One region of the Oceanobacillus locisalsi genome, then DNA from elsewhere that is predicted to be linked to it. Evidence: a T-box and tRNA genes for the amino acid it is inferred to sense, from the RefSeq annotation. Region 1 holds a T-box; the other holds one or more tRNA genes.

Evidence for each region. A T-box is a leader RNA that pairs with one kind of tRNA and senses whether it is charged. The one in region 1 lies ahead of thrS (threonine--tRNA ligase), so its partner is inferred to be a tRNA-Thr.
Region 2: it encodes a tRNA-Thr, which carries the amino acid that the T-box ahead of thrS (threonine--tRNA ligase) is inferred to sense. The anticodon was not compared.

What each region holds. Positions count from the first base shown of each region.
Region 1 is NZ_JBHTKK010000022.1:35,923-44,803, forward strand. It holds gene ACFQ19_RS15580 (glyceraldehyde-3-phosphate dehydrogenase) at 1-70, shown strand, start outside; gene ACFQ19_RS15585 (cytosolic protein) at 628-1,014, shown strand; gene nrdR (transcriptional regulator NrdR) at 1,031-1,504, shown strand; gene ACFQ19_RS15595 (replication initiation and membrane attachment family protein) at 1,526-2,854, shown strand; gene dnaI (primosomal protein DnaI) at 2,905-3,834, shown strand; gene ytxC (sporulation protein YtxC) at 5,090-5,926, shown strand; T-box leader at 5,985-6,215, shown strand; gene thrS (threonine--tRNA ligase) at 6,270-8,204, shown strand; ribosomal protein L20 leader region at 8,453-8,586, shown strand; gene infC (translation initiation factor IF-3) at 8,655-8,881, shown strand, end outside.
Region 2 is NZ_JBHTKK010000017.1:42,529-51,409, forward strand. It holds gene ACFQ19_RS13530 (metal ABC transporter solute-binding protein, Zn/Mn family) at 70-1,305, opposite strand; gene ACFQ19_RS13535 (aldehyde dehydrogenase family protein) at 1,574-3,001, opposite strand; gene fabI (enoyl-ACP reductase FabI) at 3,191-3,967, opposite strand; tRNA gene ACFQ19_RS13545 (tRNA-Glu) at 4,266-4,340, shown strand; tRNA gene ACFQ19_RS13550 (tRNA-Val) at 4,412-4,484, shown strand; tRNA gene ACFQ19_RS13555 (tRNA-Thr) at 4,492-4,567, shown strand; tRNA gene ACFQ19_RS13560 (tRNA-Tyr) at 4,610-4,694, shown strand; tRNA gene ACFQ19_RS13565 (tRNA-Gln) at 4,705-4,776, shown strand; tRNA gene ACFQ19_RS13570 (tRNA-Lys) at 4,821-4,893, shown strand; gene ACFQ19_RS13575 (hydroxymethylglutaryl-CoA reductase, degradative) at 5,327-6,616, shown strand; gene mvk (mevalonate kinase) at 6,613-7,572, shown strand; gene mvaD (diphosphomevalonate decarboxylase) at 7,674-8,648, shown strand; gene ACFQ19_RS13590 (phosphomevalonate kinase) at 8,660-8,881, shown strand, end outside.

The sequences.
Region 1 (8,881 bases):
CAAACGCGTTGTCGATTTAGTAAGTTATGTCGGTTTCAGATTAGAACAAAATGTCAGCTTAACCTCATAATACAGCAGAAAGAGCCTGTGTGAGAGATTTCTCGCACAGGCTCTACTTTTACATTTTTCACCCCTTGTCCTTTTACATACTCAATTTTCGCGTCTGAGAATAAGCATACAAACCTTGCTGTTCTAGGATGAACATGATTTCTATTATCATGCTTGCTTTTCGTTACAGCGTCCTTCTATTTTTTGAACAGGGTATGGTGTATAGCAACCGCTCCGGCCAAGCCCTCCGTTTTCCGACGTCCTGGGACTGCGGTTACTCGCCCCATCAAAACCGTTGTACGTTGGAAAGCAAAACGGTCCTCCGCAGCGGTCATCTTACACTTTTCCTTCTCCTCTATCAACAGCTGTACGGAAAAGAAGTTACTTTTTAAAGTGCGAAAGTTAAGTTACATAATAGAGGAGAAAGTGAAATTCTGCTGAAGCGAGCATTCTTTTACAGCCTTTTAACATTCCCTAGTAGTTCACATGCGTAAATCATGTTAAAATAGTATAGATAGAAGTAGATTATAGAGTTTTTTCGGATTTACCTAAAACGATACAATCAGGATGTGTTTGTACATGCCATTGGGAGATAGAATAAAACGATTTTTTAATAATCATGCAGAAACTAGCGATTATCATATAGATAATGAATTAAAAACCAAGTATTATAAAGCAAGTAAGCATGCAGTGATGGAGGAACTGGAGGCATTTTTCAATGCGGACCCTGGTTTTTCCATTCATGCCCGTTCGGAACAGCGCGGGGAGATAAGTGCAGTAAGTAAACGAGGGAAAAATGTTCTGATTATAGCTACGGTTATTATGGTGCGGCCATACCAAACTGCACTTGATTTTTCGGTAACGACAGATACTGCTTTCCGCATCGATTTTGGTTACAGTGATAAGGTAATCAAGAAAATATATCGGCATATAAACCAAAAGTTACCAAAAACGGAAGGTAATTGAGATAGGAGTGAACGAAATGCGTTGTTCCAATTGTAACAACAAAAATACGAAAGTGTTAGATTCCCGCCCCATAGAAGAAGGAGCAGCCATACGCAGACGCAGGGAGTGTGAAAAGTGCGGATTTCGTTTTACTACTTTTGAACGGATAGAAGAAGTGCCGCTTATTGTAGTAAAAAAAGACGGCATGCGCCAGGAATTTTCAAGAGAAAAGTTGACAAGAGGAATTATCAGAGCTTGTGAGAAACGTCCAGTAGCGGTAGATACAATAGAAAGTATTGCTTTGGAAGTGGAAAAGAATTTACGAAATGCTGGAAATTCCGAAGTATCCAGTCATACAGTGGGCGAGATGGTGATGGAAAGACTGGCAGAAGTGGACGAAGTATCGTATGTCAGGTTTGCTTCTGTATACCGTCAATTTAAAGACATCACTGTATTTTTGGACGAGCTGAAAGAGATTATTAAGTCAGACAAGCAGACAGAGGAAGAATAACAGCGAAAAGGATGGATCAGAATGAATGCAATCGGAAAAATTCTTCCTGTTGACGGGTACGAAGTTGTTATGGATGAACAGCCTTCCATTGATTTCAATGCCTCTTTGACACATTTTTACCAGCCTTTAATCGGGATTCAGGCCGTATCTTTATATTATACGTTATTCTATGAGGTGGATCACACCCGGCAAATACAGACGCACCATACGTTAATGACGTATTTGAATCTGTCGCTGGATGATATTTATCGCGCGCGTATTAAATTGGAAGCTATCGGTTTATTGAAGACTTATAAACGGCGGGAAGAAAGCAGAGACTATTATACGTATCGGATACAGCGTCCTTTTTCCCCCGATCAGTTTCTAAGAGAAGCTATGTTGTCCCAGCTGTTACTGCATCATATCGGAGAACAGAAATACCATGCCCTTCATACACGTTATGCAAAGGAGACCTACCCTTATGGGGAAGAGGTAACTGCCGATTTTAATGACGTATTTGATACGGTAACGCCACCTAAATCTGCAGCCGGGAATCATATAGAAATGGAAGAGCAGCATATGGCGTCAGACGTAATGGATTTTTCCTGGATAGAACAATCACTCCGCCAGCGGTTTATTCCAGTTGAAAATGTGTTACATCCAGCAAATAAAAAACTTATTTATCAGATGAAGACATTATATGATGCAGAAAGTGCAGAAATAGAAAAAGCACTTTTCTGGGCACTGGATGAGGATAATCAATTAAATGAGGAAGAATTTAAATCAGCATGCCATGATATGTTTGTTTCCCGTAATAATGGACAGACGATTCAATTAAATGACAAAATGGCCGCATCTGATGTACAGCCTGAAGTGAAAAAACCTTCTACAAAAGAAGAGCAGTTAATTCACGAACTGGAGACAATTTCTCCAAAACAACTGTTAGAGGATTTGTCAGACGGGAACCGGGCTCCAGAACAGGATATTAAAGTTGTTCGTGAAGTAATGACAAAACAAGGATTGCCAGCTCCAGTCATGAATGTACTCATACACTATGTATTGCTGCAATCAAATATGAAGTTGTCTAAAGCTTATATGGAAACTATTGCTGGCCATTGGTCAAGAGTTGGATTAAAAACAGCAAAAGAAGCGATGGATTTTGCCAAGCGGGAGCAGGAAAAATATAAAGCTGCCAAAAATAAACCGCAGAAAAAGAATAATTATAACAATAATTATAAGAAGGAAGTTGTTCCTGACTGGTTTAATACACGGAAAAAGAAATCATCCAAAACAGCAGCTGATACAAATGTAAGTGAAAAAGAGCAGCAGGAGATTGAAGCTAAGCTGCAAAAATATTTAAATGAAAGCTAAGTAAACGAAGAAAAAATTGGAAGTTCACACATATAAAGGAGGGTCGATTGGTGAAACCGATACAATCAGAATTAAAAGCTTGGATGGACAAAAATGAGAATTTCAAAACCAATTACACCAGAATAAAAAAAGAAATTCTGAGCGATCCCTCTATACAATCATTTTTGCGTGAACATCCGGAACTGACTGATCACGATATTGAAAAACATCTTATGCGATTATATGAATATAAGTCACAATCCAAACAATGTGATCGCTGTGCTTCTTATGGAGAGTGCCAGAATATCATTCAAGGATACTCGCCCTTATTAAGTATGGATAAAAATGAAATCAAACTCAGCTATGAAAAATGCCATTTGCGCGTCGAGGCGGAACAACAAGATGCACAACAGAAATTATTGCAAAGCCTGTATATGCCAAAAGAAATTTTGGAAGCAAAAATGTCAGAGGTGATTCAGGATAAATCAAGAATTGCAGCTATCGGCGCCATTCTCAACTTTTTGGAAGAAGCTAAAACAGCGTTGCCGAAGAAAGGATTATTTCTGCATGGCTCTTTTGGTGTCGGGAAGACGTATCTGTTAGGTGCGATAGCAAACGAATTGAAAAAGCATCACTACTCTTCTACATTGATTTATATGCCGGAGTTTGTACGGGAAATAAAAGGATCTTTTAAAGATGATTCATTTAATGAAAAAATTGATTTCTTTAAAAAAGCGGATGTTTTAATGCTGGATGATATCGGTGCGGAATTACAATCAGCCTGGTTTCGGGACGAGGTGCTTGGATCTGTTCTGCAGTACCGTATGATGGAAGGTCTTCCGGTCTTTTTCTCTTCTAACTTTAATTTAAGTGAACTGGAAAAAGAGCTGGCAAGCACAAGAAACGGCGTGGAAGAAGTAAAAGCCGGCCGGATTATTGAACGGATTAAACAGGTAAGTAATATCGTGGAAATGACCGGAAAAAACAGACGAGACGAATAGAAAAATACTTTTCCAAAAAATTCCTATCATGCCAAATGGGAATTTTTTGGTTTTTTACATTGTCTGTCAATATTTTTTAATAATTCAACTTACGCATCTAAGAATAAGCATATAAACCTTGCTGTACTAGGATGAACATGCTCTCTATCTTTTGAACAAGGTATGGTGTATAGCTACCGCTCCGGCCAAGCCCTCCGCTTTCCGATTGTACAACGGTTTTTGATGGGGTGAGTAATCGCAAAAGCTCTTCGATGGGACGAGTAAGCGCAGCCAACCCCAGGAGTTACGCTTTTAGCCTGCAAACCACTTAGGAGTCTCCATGGTTGGCCTGCGCTCTAATAGAATGCTACAGCGTTTGAAAGAAATAACATCCTGATGAAGTGAGATAAAATAATTGCTTGCATGCATAGAAAAGGATGATTGCTGAACATTTTTTACCATGCACCACGAAAAATGTGTTCTGTCTGATCTACATTTATTTGTTTATCTATTTCATGCATAGAACACCCCGCTAGCGGAGGCGGACCGTTTTGGCTCCTGAAAGGAAAGCGGAAAGCGTCGTTTAAAAACGTAACAACTGCGCCCCCGATCTTTGGGGGTGGTTCGACCTTGGTCGAACTTCCATCACTTATGAGATAAAGGAATCACCGTGAGTTTACGAACGGATGATGACTTTCACCCGCGGGGCACGACGGACACGACGTCCTAGTATCGACGTTGGTCACAGGACGTGACCGTTCTTAGTCGATGAAAGTGCGACTTTAGCTCTGTCTGCGCCTGCCGGCTTGCCAATCGCTAAGTCTTCTTTATCGTAGGGCGCTCTCGGGAAGTTGTCTAGTTTTTGACGCTTGTAGCTGGACGAGGGATCAGCACCATCTGAAGATGCCCTTTTGCCAAGCGATCTTCTTGGCAAAAGTTAGATGAAGAGCGTGCCCCTAGGCAGACTAAAGTCGCAACGTCCTGGGGTTGCGCTTACTCACCCCATTAAAACCGTTGTTGCAACGTCTGCACTAGTACGTCCTGTACGTCGGAAAGCAAAACGGTCCGCCGCAGCGGTCACCTTACACTCTACCTTCCCACCTTTGTCTGTCCCTGTTCCTATGGAATGGAAGTTACTTTTTAAAGTACGAAAGTTGAGTTAATATATTTATATCATTTCAAGCAAATTTGCTAGTCTGCATAGTTTAAGCATGTTTCCCCAACCTTGTCCATATAATTGTAACAGTTTGCAAGTGGATGAGGGTGATATGTATTGATGGAAGTGTATTTTGAAACGGATAAGGAAGCTCAAGCTTTTGGTAATCAGTTGATTCCCTATAGAAATCAAATCAGCGTACATCAACAAACGAACACTTGGAGCAGCAGATTAATACTGGAAGGTCACATATCAAAGGTAGAATTAATCCATATAATCAGTTCTGTGATGACAAATGTATTGATAGAAGAACATCTTTCAGACATGATTATTCGTAAAATTACCGATTGCTATTATTTCTCCGATCCGGATGAAATCAACCGCATTTATGATTTTTCTATGGATATTTTATTTGAAAAAGACGAGGATAACCAATCTTTGCGGGAACATGTGGATACCATCCAACTCCTGCAGCATTTATTTTTTCAGCAATTAAAAGAACATACGAGCATTCATTTTAGTGCTATATTACGTTTTCGACTGGAAAGTTTTTTACAATTTGTACATGCGTGTGTCGGCAAGGCAATTGAGGAATTTAAGCGGGAAGAGGATCATCAAGCATTCATGGATGCGTTGCGTCACTATATCGAGAAAAAAGAGCCTTGTGTTGATCTGGTGCATATCGAACAGGGAGAAAACTTTACTTTTTACAATGATAAAGGAGAAACAATTTCAAAAGATATGCTGCGTATGTGGATGTTTCAGGCGCCATTGTACGCACTCGGTTTGCATGATAATGAATTTAATTTAAGTCCGTTGATTGCTATGGCGCCGGCAAAAATAAAGGTTTATGGAAATAATCCTGCTGATCCAAAGACGATGACAATCATCAATATTTTTCATGAAAGAGTGGTATTTGAAAGAAAAGGAAATTCTATTCTTTCCCGGGGAGAATAATGTATTGGACTTGCTTTTCAAACGCAGAAGGAATATAATACGGATAGAGTTTGAAAATGACATTGCAAAGATGAGGACAAGATTATTTTCCGATTATGTACTTAGAGAGGGAAGCCTTGAGGCTGTAAGCTTCCTTACGTAAAGAAATAATTACCACCTCGGAGCATTACTGCTGAAATGAACAGAGTAGGCAGTAACGTATTATCTGCGTTAACGATGAATGAAGCTGAGGATATGTCTATCTTCAGAAATCAGGGTGGAACCACGGCATAAAACGCTCGTCCCTTTGCATGACGCAAAGCGACTGGGCGTTTTTTATATTTGATAAAGGAGTACGATGAACATGGCTGATTTAACAATTATTTTTCCAGATGGAGCGGAGAAAGCTTTCCCGGAAGGAACAACAGGTGAAGATATTGCAGCTTCAATTTCCTCTGGATTAAAAAAGCAGGCACTTGCCATTAAATTGGATGGAGAGCTTGTTGATTTACGCAGACCGCTTTCGGAAGGCGGCAAGGTTGAAATTATTACGTACCGCAATGAGGAAGGACTGGAGATTGCGCGTCACTCTACTGCGCATTTATTAGCGCAGGCAGTGAAACGTTTATACCCGAATGTTCAATTAGGTGTCGGTCCTGTCATTGAAGAGGGCTTTTATTACGATATAGATATGGAAGATACATTAACACCAGATGATCTGCCGAAAATTGAGAAAGAAATGAAGAAAATTATTGATGAAAATTTAGAAATCAAACGTGTGGAAGCATCTCGGGATGAGGCAAAAGCCCGTTTTGCAGAAATTGGCGATGAGCTTAAATTAGAACTGCTGGATGCGATTCCGGAAGACGAAACGGTAACGATCTATGAGCAGGGAGAATTTTTTGACTTGTGCCGCGGGGTACACGTTCCTTCAACAAGTAAAATCAAAGCATTTAAATTATTAAGCATTTCCGGCGCTTATTGGCGTGGAGACAGTAATAATAAACAATTGCAGCGTATTTACGGAACCGAATTTGAGAAAAAATCTCAACTGGAAGAACATCTGCAGATTTTAGAAGAACGTAAAGAACGAGACCATCGTAAACTTGGTAAAGAACTGGGTATTTTCACTGTCTCGCAAAAAGTAGGGCAAGGTCTGCCGTTATGGTTACCAAAAGGTGCTACAATCCGTCGTACGATTGAACGTTATATTGTTGATATCGAAGAACGCTTAGGCTATGACCACGTGTATACACCAGTACTTGGTAACGTGGATCTGTATAAAACGAGCGGGCACTGGGATCACTATCAGGATGATATGTTCCCGATCATGGAAATGGATAACGAAGAGCTTGTATTACGTCCAATGAACTGTCCGCACCATATGATGGTTTTCAAAAATCAATTATGGAGTTACCGTAACCTGCCTGTCCGGATTGCAGAACTTGGTACGATGCATCGGCATGAGATGAGCGGGGCGCTTGCAGGTCTGCAGCGTGTTCGTGCAATGACTTTGAATGATGCGCATATTTTTGCTCGTCCGGATCAGTTAAAAGAAGAATTCATTCGTGTGGTAGAGCTGGTTCAACGTGTTTATAAAGACTTTGGAATCGATGACTATTATTTCAGGCTTTCTTATCGCGATCCAGAGGATAAAGAGAAATATGTAGATAATGATGCAATGTGGGATAAAGCGCAGGCAATGCTGAAAGAAACCATGGAAGATATGAACGTGGAATATGTAGAAGCAGAAGGAGAAGCTGCTTTCTATGGTCCGAAACTGGACGTGCAGGTGAAAACTGCATTAGGAAAAGATGAAACATTATCTACGGTACAATTAGACTTCCACTTACCGGAACGTTTTGATTTAACATACGTAGGAGAAGACGGGAAAGAACATCGTCCGGTTGTGATTCACCGCGGCGTAGTGTCTACGATGGAGCGCTTTGTTGCATTTCTGATTGAAGAATATAAAGGTGCCTTTCCAACATGGCTTGCTCCGGTACAAGCTAAAATCATTCCGGTATCTTTACAAGCGCATCTGGATTATGCCAAAGAAGTAGAAGAAAAACTGCGGCTGGAAGGCATCCGGGTAGAATTAGACAGCCGTGATGAAAAACTGGGCTATAAAATACGGGAAGCACAGACGCAAAAGGTTCCATTTGCACTTGTTTTAGGTGATAAAGAAATGGAATCCGGCGGCGTGAACTATCGTCGTTATGGCGAACAAGATACAGAAACCCTGGAGTTCAATCAATTTGTCGATTTTATCAAAGGAGAAATTGATCAGAAGAAATAAAACAGCTGGTATTCCTCGAAAAGGCTATTCGCATGTATTGTGAAAATAGCCTTTTCGTTTATTAAGAAAGGGCAGATGCAGGGCGGTAATTTTTCCTGAATAAGCTAATTTTTATGATATGTTTTGCAAATAGTATTGACACACTTAAATAACCATGCTATGATGCAATAGTTGTTTCAAACAAAAACATCCAGGTCTTGACAAGATATTGGTGAAATGCTATACTATAAAAGTTAATGATATGATCTAAAGACAAGTAGAAGCACCCGTTTCTCACCTGATTGACACCTGATAAACAGGTAGTTGACTGGTTCATCATGATTCATGTTTACGAATGAGGAGATGTGTGGGTGCAAGTATGTACCGACACTTTTTTTATGCAATGAAAAAATGACTTGTCCAGATAGATCAGTAACAAAATTTCGGAGGTGGCTGGCTATTAGCAAGGATATGAATGTTAACGAAAAAATTCGTGCAAGAGAAGTTCGTCTCATTGATTCAAATGGGGATCAGTTAGGAGTAAAATCTCGTAATGAAGCATTGGATATTGCTGGAAAGCGCAACCTTGATCTAGTATTAGTTGCTCCAAACGCAAAACCGCCGGTATGTCGTATTATGGATTACGGAAAATATCGTTTTGAGCAGCAAAAGAAAGAGAAGGAAGCTCGTAAAAAGCA
Region 2 (8,881 bases), on a different contig from region 1:
GGTGTACATGTATGCAGGTGGTAAAAAAAGCTTTCTTCCAGAGGTATCCTCCCTGGAAGAAAGCTTTTTTTAATCATTTAGTACGGTTTCTAACGTCTCGATATTTTTTTCCATCAGGCTGAAGTAATCTTCACCGTTTTCTATATCTTCGTCGGTAATGGTCTCCATATTACTGAGAACGGCACTATCTGCACCGATTTCTTCCTGGATAATTTCACTGATTCTGCTGCTGATATTTCTTTCAAATACGACGTAGTTCAAGTCATATTCGCGAGCAGTATCAACGATTTCTACTAAGGCTGATTGAGAAGGCTCTTGTGAGGAGGACAGCCCCTGAATACTTATTTGCTCTAATCCGTAACGGTCTTCCCAGTAACCATAGGCAGCATGGGAGACAATCATTTGCGGATGATCTGCTTCTTCAATGGTTTGTTCTAACTCCTGATCCACTTGTTCCAATTGCCCTTGTAATTCCTCAAAATTTTCCGTGAAGTAATCTTCGTGTTCCGGCATTTCTTCAATGAGAAGGTTTGTAATATTTTCAGCTAATTGAATGCTTCTGACGGGGTCCAGAAACACGTGCGGATCACCAACACCGCTTTCGCCGTCATGATTATCAACGAGTAATTCTACAATACCTGATTCTGCAATGACTTCCCCGTCAGCGTCTTCAAGCTCCAGTTTAACTTCTAAAGTATCATTGATTTGCGTTTCAAAGGAAGCATTGTCTGCATCTTCATCCTGTTCCCATTCCTCCGAACCGGCAGTCCGGTAATACCAATTCCATTCTGCGATATCTTCTTCCGTGTCTGCTTCTGCTTCTAAATTCGCTGTATCGCCACTGTGATAATGGTCATTTATACCGTCAATGATAATATCTCCATTATCTTCTGCTTCTTCCTCTTGGTAATGCTCTTCCTCATCATGGTCATGGCCTGATTCTCCTCGAAGCGGAATATCTTCGCCAATTGCGGAGACTTCAACTTCTTCACTTTCCAGAATATCTTCTGCTTTAGAGGCGAAAGGTTCCATGCCGACGCCGGAATAAATAAATAAATCTTCTTTAGCTAAATCGACCATCTCACGGGAGCTAGGCTCGTAAGTATGTGCATCTGCATTCGGCGGGTAGATACTTTCTACATCAACATAATCTCCGCCGATTTTGGAAATAAAATCTTCCAAAGCAAAAATAGTTGTAGAAATTTCTAGCTGCTCTTGGTTCCCGTCCTGGCCGTCCTCAGCAGATTGACAACCGGCAAGAAAGAGTAGGAAAAGGCCGGAAAAAATAATCATTCGTTTTATCATCATATGTACCTCCGTTATTTAATAGTGCGTTTGAATACTTTCTAATTAAGATCCATTGCGAATGTAGTTTCACTTTATTGTGGTTTTCTTTATAAAAAAATAAACCGAAGTAGCAATAATTTCTGAATTTCGTAATCGTTACGATTTAAAATGTACAGGTTTTTAGAATGGATGTCAAGATATTTTTCAAAAAAAAATCAGCAGCTAAGAAAGCTGCTGATTTTAAAGATCCTTTTGCATCTTTTTATTTTGTGCTGTTTTAATCTCTTTAAGAAGGTAATCCTACAATAGTTTTTGGTTCTAAGAATTCTTCAATTCCGTAGTCTCCCCACTCACGTCCAATACCAGATTGACCGAAACCGCCAAATGGCGCAGTGAAGTCGGCTTTTTCGTTATTGACAACGATTCTGCCTGAACGCAGGCTCCTTGCTGTTTTGGTTAGTGCTTCTGGATCATTGCCGACAACATAACCTGCTAATCCGTAAATGGTGCCATTGGCAATATCGATGGCTTCATCTAAATCTTTATACGTGATAATGGAAAGAACCGGACCAAAAATTTCTTCTTGAGCAATCGTATCTTCAGGTTTTACATTTGTAAATACAGTCAGCTTAGAATAATATCCGGTTTCCAAGCCTTCTGGTTTACCTGCTCCGCCCGTAACAAGGGTTGCTTCGCTGTCGAGGCCTTTTTGGATATAATCTTGAACTGTTTTCCACTGATCCTCAGATACTTGCGGTCCAGTGAAAGTAGATTCATCTTTAGGGTCACCGACAGGATATTCAGAAATATGGTTTTTAATCGCTTGAATAAAATCATCATGCATGGATTCTGGAACGAGTGCCCGTGTTCCGGCAGTGCATACTTGACCGGTATTGCCGGCGATGTTGGAAATTGCTGTTTTAGCAGCATAATCCACATCGGCATCATCTAATACGACAATTGGCGATTTACCTCCAAGTTCTAAGGAAACTTTCTTAATATCTTGAGCGCCGTTTTCCATAATTTTCGTACCTACGCCGCCGGAACCAGTAAAGGATACGAAATCAATATTCGGGTGATTGCTGATACCATTACCAATGGTAGAGCCTGTGCCGTTCACCAAATTAAATACTCCTTTAGGAACGCCGGCGGCTTCAAATACTTCGGTGAGTAAGACAGCGGCAAAAGGTGTTTCCGTAGATGGTTTTAATACGACTGTGCTTCCTGCTGCAAACGCACTTGCCAATTTTGTGGATGCTTGATTTGTCGGGAAGTTCCATGGTGTGATTAAACCAGCCACACCAATCGCATCTTTTTGGATAAAGGAATTTTCTCGTTGTTCGGTAAATGCAAAATCACGTACCAGCTTGGCAGCTGTACGGAAATGATTTAATCCCATTTGATACTGCACATTGGTAGTAAAATTAATTGGAGAACCAAGTTCTTCCATAATTACTTCAATAAATTTATCTTTTCGTTTTTCATATTCATCTGCAATGCGGTCTAACAATGCAGCGCGCTCTTCTTGAGTTGTTTGTGAAAACGCCGGAAAAGCATCTCGTGCAGCTTGAACAGCTTTATCAAGATCTTCTTCTGTACCGGAGCTGATTTCACCGATTTTTTGTTCTGTTGCAGGGTTAATCACATCAATTGTTTCGTTTCCAGTGGAATCGACCCACTGACCGTTAATATAATGCTGTATATAATTATACATTTTATTCCACCCCTTTGTATATTTTTCAATTCATCTTATTTCAAAAGCTATTTTTTAACCTTTCCGAAGGCTACATTATGATTCATTCCCGTTATAATAAAACGTTAAACACAAATGAATCCTTTCTTTTTCCAATAAAAAACTGTCCCTCCTTTGAAAGAGAGACAGTTTTTAATGTCTGTAAGCGAGTTAACCACCAATAATATTGAAACCGGCATCGACATGCAATACTTCTCCAGTGATTCCGCGTGCTAAATCACTCAGGAAGAATAACGTAGCATCTCCGACATCGTCTTGATCAATGTTACGGCGCAATGGAGCTTTTTCTTCAACAACTTGTGCTTTTTCATTGAAGTTAGCCACCCCTTTTGCAGAAAGTGTACGGATAGGGCCTGCTGATACTGCATTCACACGGATTCCGTGTTTACCTACATCTTCAGCTAAGTAGCGTACGCTTGCTTCCAGAGATGCTTTGGCAACGCCCATGACATTATAGCCGGGAACGACTTGCTCTGCCCCGATATAAGTTTGTGTCACAATTGCACCGCCTTCTGTCATCAATTCCTTTGCAGCATTTGTTACTGTGACTAAGGAATAAGCGCTGATTTCTTGAGCCAGCAGGAAGCCGTCGCGGGAAGTAGTGACAAATTCATCCTGTAAATCTTCGCGTTTTGCAAAAGCAACAGAGTGAACCAAGCCATGAATGACTCCGGTTTTTTCTTTTATCTCCTGGAAAGCTTCTTTAACACTTTCATCTGATGCAACATCGCACGAGATAATCGCTTTTGGTTCTATTTCATGTTTCTCTAAAAGTTTTACTAACTTATTATAGGATCTTTCCTGCCGATTTGTAAAAATAAGATTAGCCCCGGCATTATGTAACGATTTGGTAATCCCCCATGCAATACTTCTTTCATTTGCGACACCCATTACAACAATATTTTTACCTTCTAATAGCTTTGTCATACTTTTCCTCCATTCAACATTTTACTTACTTTCTATTATAACGGATTAGTACCAGGTGATAAAGGTAAAACCTGTTTTTCTTTTTATATAGAAGAAACGAGTTGAAAAGATGAAAATTTGTATAAAATGCTATCATTAACAAAGCCTTAAAATAGGGGCTGATGGTGCTTGTGTATCTTTTTGGGAATAAAATAAAGTTTTTTTCATTTTCCTCTTTACAAACGGTTGGTTCCTCGATATAATAAAATTCGTCAGTTTGCGAGAGATATTTTCAAAAACACCTCATAGTAGCAATCATGGCCCGTTGGTCAAGTGGTTAAGACACCGCCCTTTCACGGCGGTAACACGGGTTCGAATCCCGTACGGGTCACCAATATTTTTAATAAAAAAATATATAAAGCACGCATTTTTTTGCGGCATTTACATGCATACATATTATGCTCTGGAGGATTAGCTCAGCTGGGAGAGCACCTGCCTTACAAGCAGGGGGTCGCAGGTTCGAGCCCTGCATCCTCCATCATCACGCCGGCCTAGCTCAACTGGTAGAGCAACTGACTTGTAATCAGTAGGTTGGGGGTTCAAGTCCTCTGGCCGGCACCATTTTTTATGTATAGTTATTTATAATATGGTTAACAATATGACGGAGGGGTAGCGAAGTGGCTAAACGCGGCGGACTGTAAATCCGCTCCCTCAGGGTTCGGGAGTTCGAATCTCTCCCCCTCCACCATGATTTTTGTTGGGCCATAGCCAAGCGGTAAGGCATCGGGTTTTGATCCCGTGCACCCCAGGTTCGAATCCTGGTGGCCCAGCCTTTTTTTTATGCCTTTTTTATTCTCGGCAAGATATATAATGGGAGCCATTAGCTCAGTTGGCAGAGCATCTGACTTTTAATCAGAGGGTCGAAGGTTCGAATCCTTCATGGCTCATTACAAGAATGACAAGTATAGAGCACACAGAAAAACGGGATAAGCTTATCTCGTTTTTTTCTTTATCACGGAGAACCGCCCGTAAAATTTCCGCTTCCAAATAAAGAGAGAGTAAATGTATTTTAGACGGGAGATAACGGGCGCTAACTCCCTGAATCACTCAACTAATCATTCAGTGGGAGAAAAACAAAAACTCCCACTGAATGAAGTTTCGTTTTATAGATAAGCTTTAACGAATGCTGTTTCTTTCATTTGTTTCACTGAAAAAAGACAGGGCTTGACCATCGCATCAAGTATTTGTTCTAGTAACGAAATAAACATCTTCAAAATGAAAAAACGGTGGAATTCGTGTTATAATCAAAATAGTTTCTTTTAGTACTTCGTAATAAAAAGTATATTTTTAGATATGATAAATAAAAAGGATGAGCTAGGCATGACCTCTTCAAGGATACCCGGTTTTTATAATATGACAGTAGAAGAAAGACGGGCACTATTGCGTGAAGCCTTTTCTTTAACAGAAGCTGAAACGCAGAATGTGTCTGATGCAGATGCGCTTACAGTAGGAAAAGCTGATAATATGATTGAAAATGTTATTGGCACCTATCAGCTGCCTTTTGGTTTAGGATTAAACTTTTTAGTAAATGGGAAAGAATATGTTGTGCCGATGGCTATTGAAGAAGCGTCCGTCGTTGCTTCTGCCAGCCATATTGCAAAGATTGTCAGAGAGGCTGGCGGGTTTCAAACAGAGTCGAAAGAGAGACGGATGATTGGACAGATTCAGGTTGTCGGTTGTCCGGATTTTCAAGAAGCAGAGCAACAAATCCTTCATCAAAAAGAACTTTTAATGAAAGCTGCTGATGATGCTTACCCAAGCATTGTTCGACGGGGCGGCGGTGTAAAAGATTTAGATGTCCGGATTCTCAATGAAGAGGATGCGTCGTCATATAGCAAAATGCTGGTAATGCATATCTATGTAGATACCTGTGACGCAATGGGAGCAAATATGATTAACACGATGGTAGAATCTATCGCTCCGATTGTGGAAGAAATAACAAAAGGAAAAGTATATCTGCGTATTTTATCGAATTATGCAGATCGCAGCCTTGCCACAGCTAAATGCGTGATACCTCCACATTTGTTACAGACAGGTACATTTGCTGGAGAAGAGGTAAGAGACGGTGTTATTCATGCGTATGAATTTGCTGCTTCAGACCCATATCGTGCTGTGACACATAATAAAGGAATTATGAATGGAATTGATCCTGTCGTGATAGCGACAGGCAATGATTGGCGAGCCGTAGAGGCTGGAGCGCATGCTTATGCCGCCAGAAACGGACATTATGGTTCTATGACCACATGGTCAAAAGACGAGGAAGGGAACTTAGTTGGTGAAATAGAACTGCCGATGTCTGTAGGAACGGTCGGAGGCGCGACCCGTGTGCATCCGTTGGCTGACTTCTCTTTGTCCATTATGCATATTGAATCAGCAGAGGAACTTGCGCAAGTCATTGTGGCAGTCGGTCTTGCCCAAAATCTTGGAGCGCTCAAGGCATTGGCGACAGATGGTATTCAAAAAGGGCATATGGCTCTTCATTCACGTTCTGTTGCAATAGCTGGAGGAGCAACTGGGGAGATGATTGATGTGATAGCAAAACAATTAGTAGAACAACAAGAAATCCGTGTGGGAAAAGCTGAAGAATTGGTGGAACAGTATAAAAAATGAGTAGTGCAGAAAAAGTAACAGCATCGGAGAAAACAGCTATCGGCATAGCTCATAGTAAGGTCATTTTAATTGGAGAGCATGCGGTTGTACACGGACAGCCGGCAATTGCTATTCCATTTCCTTTGATCGGTGTAGAGACGGAGATTGAGTACGTTCCAGGAACGGTGAAAATGGATAGTACTTTTTATCATGGTCCATTGCAGCATGCTCCGAAAGAGTTGGAAGGGATTGTGGAATGTGTTTCCAAATCTTGTGAATATCTTGGGATTCCTTATAAAGATTTGCTGATACGGATTAATTCTTCTGTGCCTCCGGGGAAAGGGCTTGGATCCAGTGCATCTGTAGCTATTTCTGTTATCCGATCTTTATTCCATTATTGTGAGAGGGAATGTTCGCCAGAAGACTTGCTGAAATTAGCAAATGTGGCAGAAACCTATGCACACGGAGCGCCTAGTGGATTGGACACTTTGACCATTACTTCGGACAAACCGGTATGGTATAAAAAGGACAATCCTGTAGAACACATTGAATTAGGAGAAGACCTTCATTTTATTGTGGCAGATTCCGGCAGATTTGGAGATACTCGTACTTCGGTTGAATCTGTAGCAAATTTATTAAAAACAGCTCCACATCGTATCCATTCTAAAATAGAGCGGATCGGGGAGTTAACGCATCATGCAAAAGAAGCTTTAGAAAAAGCGAGTAAGCAGTTTTTAGGGCAACTGCTAAATGAAGCACAAAAAGAATTGGAAACATTAGGCGTAAGTGATGCTGGATTAAATAAATTAATCCGTTTTGCCCGTGAAGAAGGAGCTTTAGGGGCAAAATTAACAGGCGGCGGAAATGGCGGCTGTATCATTGCCCTTGCGCAAAATGAAGTTCATTCCAAGCAACTGGCAGAAAAATTACGCCGGTTTGGCGCAGCAGCGGTCTGGCCATTTGTTTTAAAGAAATAAAAGGTCATTTCATTCCGTACAAGTTTTTTCATTGCTTACAGCTGCGTGTAATGGGATAACAGAATGATTCAGGGATTGCAGATAGAAAAGGGGATTCAAATATGAAAGCAACAGCAAGAGCACATACGAATATCGCTTTAATTAAGTACTGGGGAAAGCGGAACGAGTCATTGATTCTTCCTGCAAATAGCAACCTTTCCGTGACATTAGATGGTTTTTCCACAGAGACAACAGTGCATTTTCAGGAACACCTGACAGAGGATTCCTTTATCTTAAATGAACAAAGCGCAGAAGAAGATGCACGCACAAAGATAGCGGTATTTTTAGATAAGGTACGAGCTCTTTCTGGAAAGGAAATCTATGCACAGGTTCAATCTGTGAATCATGTTCCTACTGCTGCCGGGTTTGCTTCCTCTGCTTCCGGTCTTGCGGCATTGGCTGCGGCAAGTACCAAAGCAATCGGGCTTTCCTTGGAGGACAGGGAATTATCAAGATTGGCCCGTCAAGGTTCCGGATCTGCTTCCCGCTCCATCTATGGAGGTTTTGTGGAATGGCAAATGGGAGAACGTGAAGACGGTTTGGATTCATATGCTATTCAAGTTGCTGATGCGTCTCATTGGAATATCCGCATTGCTGCAGTGGTTTTGTCCAAAACAGTGAAAAAGGTTTCAAGCAGAGAGGGGATGCGTCGAACCATAGATACCTCTCCTTTTTATGCCGGCTGGCTGGAGCAAACAGCAAAGGATTTGCAGGAAATAAAACAGGCTATTGCTGATAAAGATTTTGAGAAAATGGGGAGCGTTACGGAGGCAAACTGTTTGCGAATGCATGCAACGACCTTAGGAGCGAATCCGCCTTTTACTTATTGGCAAGATAACACGATGCGGGTGATGCAGACGGTACAGGGCTTGAGAGAACAAGGAATTCCTGCCTTCTTTACGATTGATGCCGGACCAAATGTAAAAGTGCTGTATCTTCCGGAAGATGAAGATAAAATAAAAACACGTCTCAATGCAGTAGAAGGCGTTGAAGATATTATTATTAGCAAACCAGGAAGCGGAATCAGTTATATGTAAGGAGGGAGAATATGGCGGTCAAATCAATCACAGTCAAAGTACCGGGGAAATTAATGATAGCGGGAGAGTTTGCCGTATTAGAGCCTTACCAGGACCTGGCAGTGATGGCTGTTAACCGATTTGTCTATGCAACAGTATCGGAAGCGGATAGTCACCAGTTGACGTTATCGGACTTTTCCCTTCATAAGGTTCCTTGGTCATGGCGAGAGACAGATATACATATTGAATCAGAT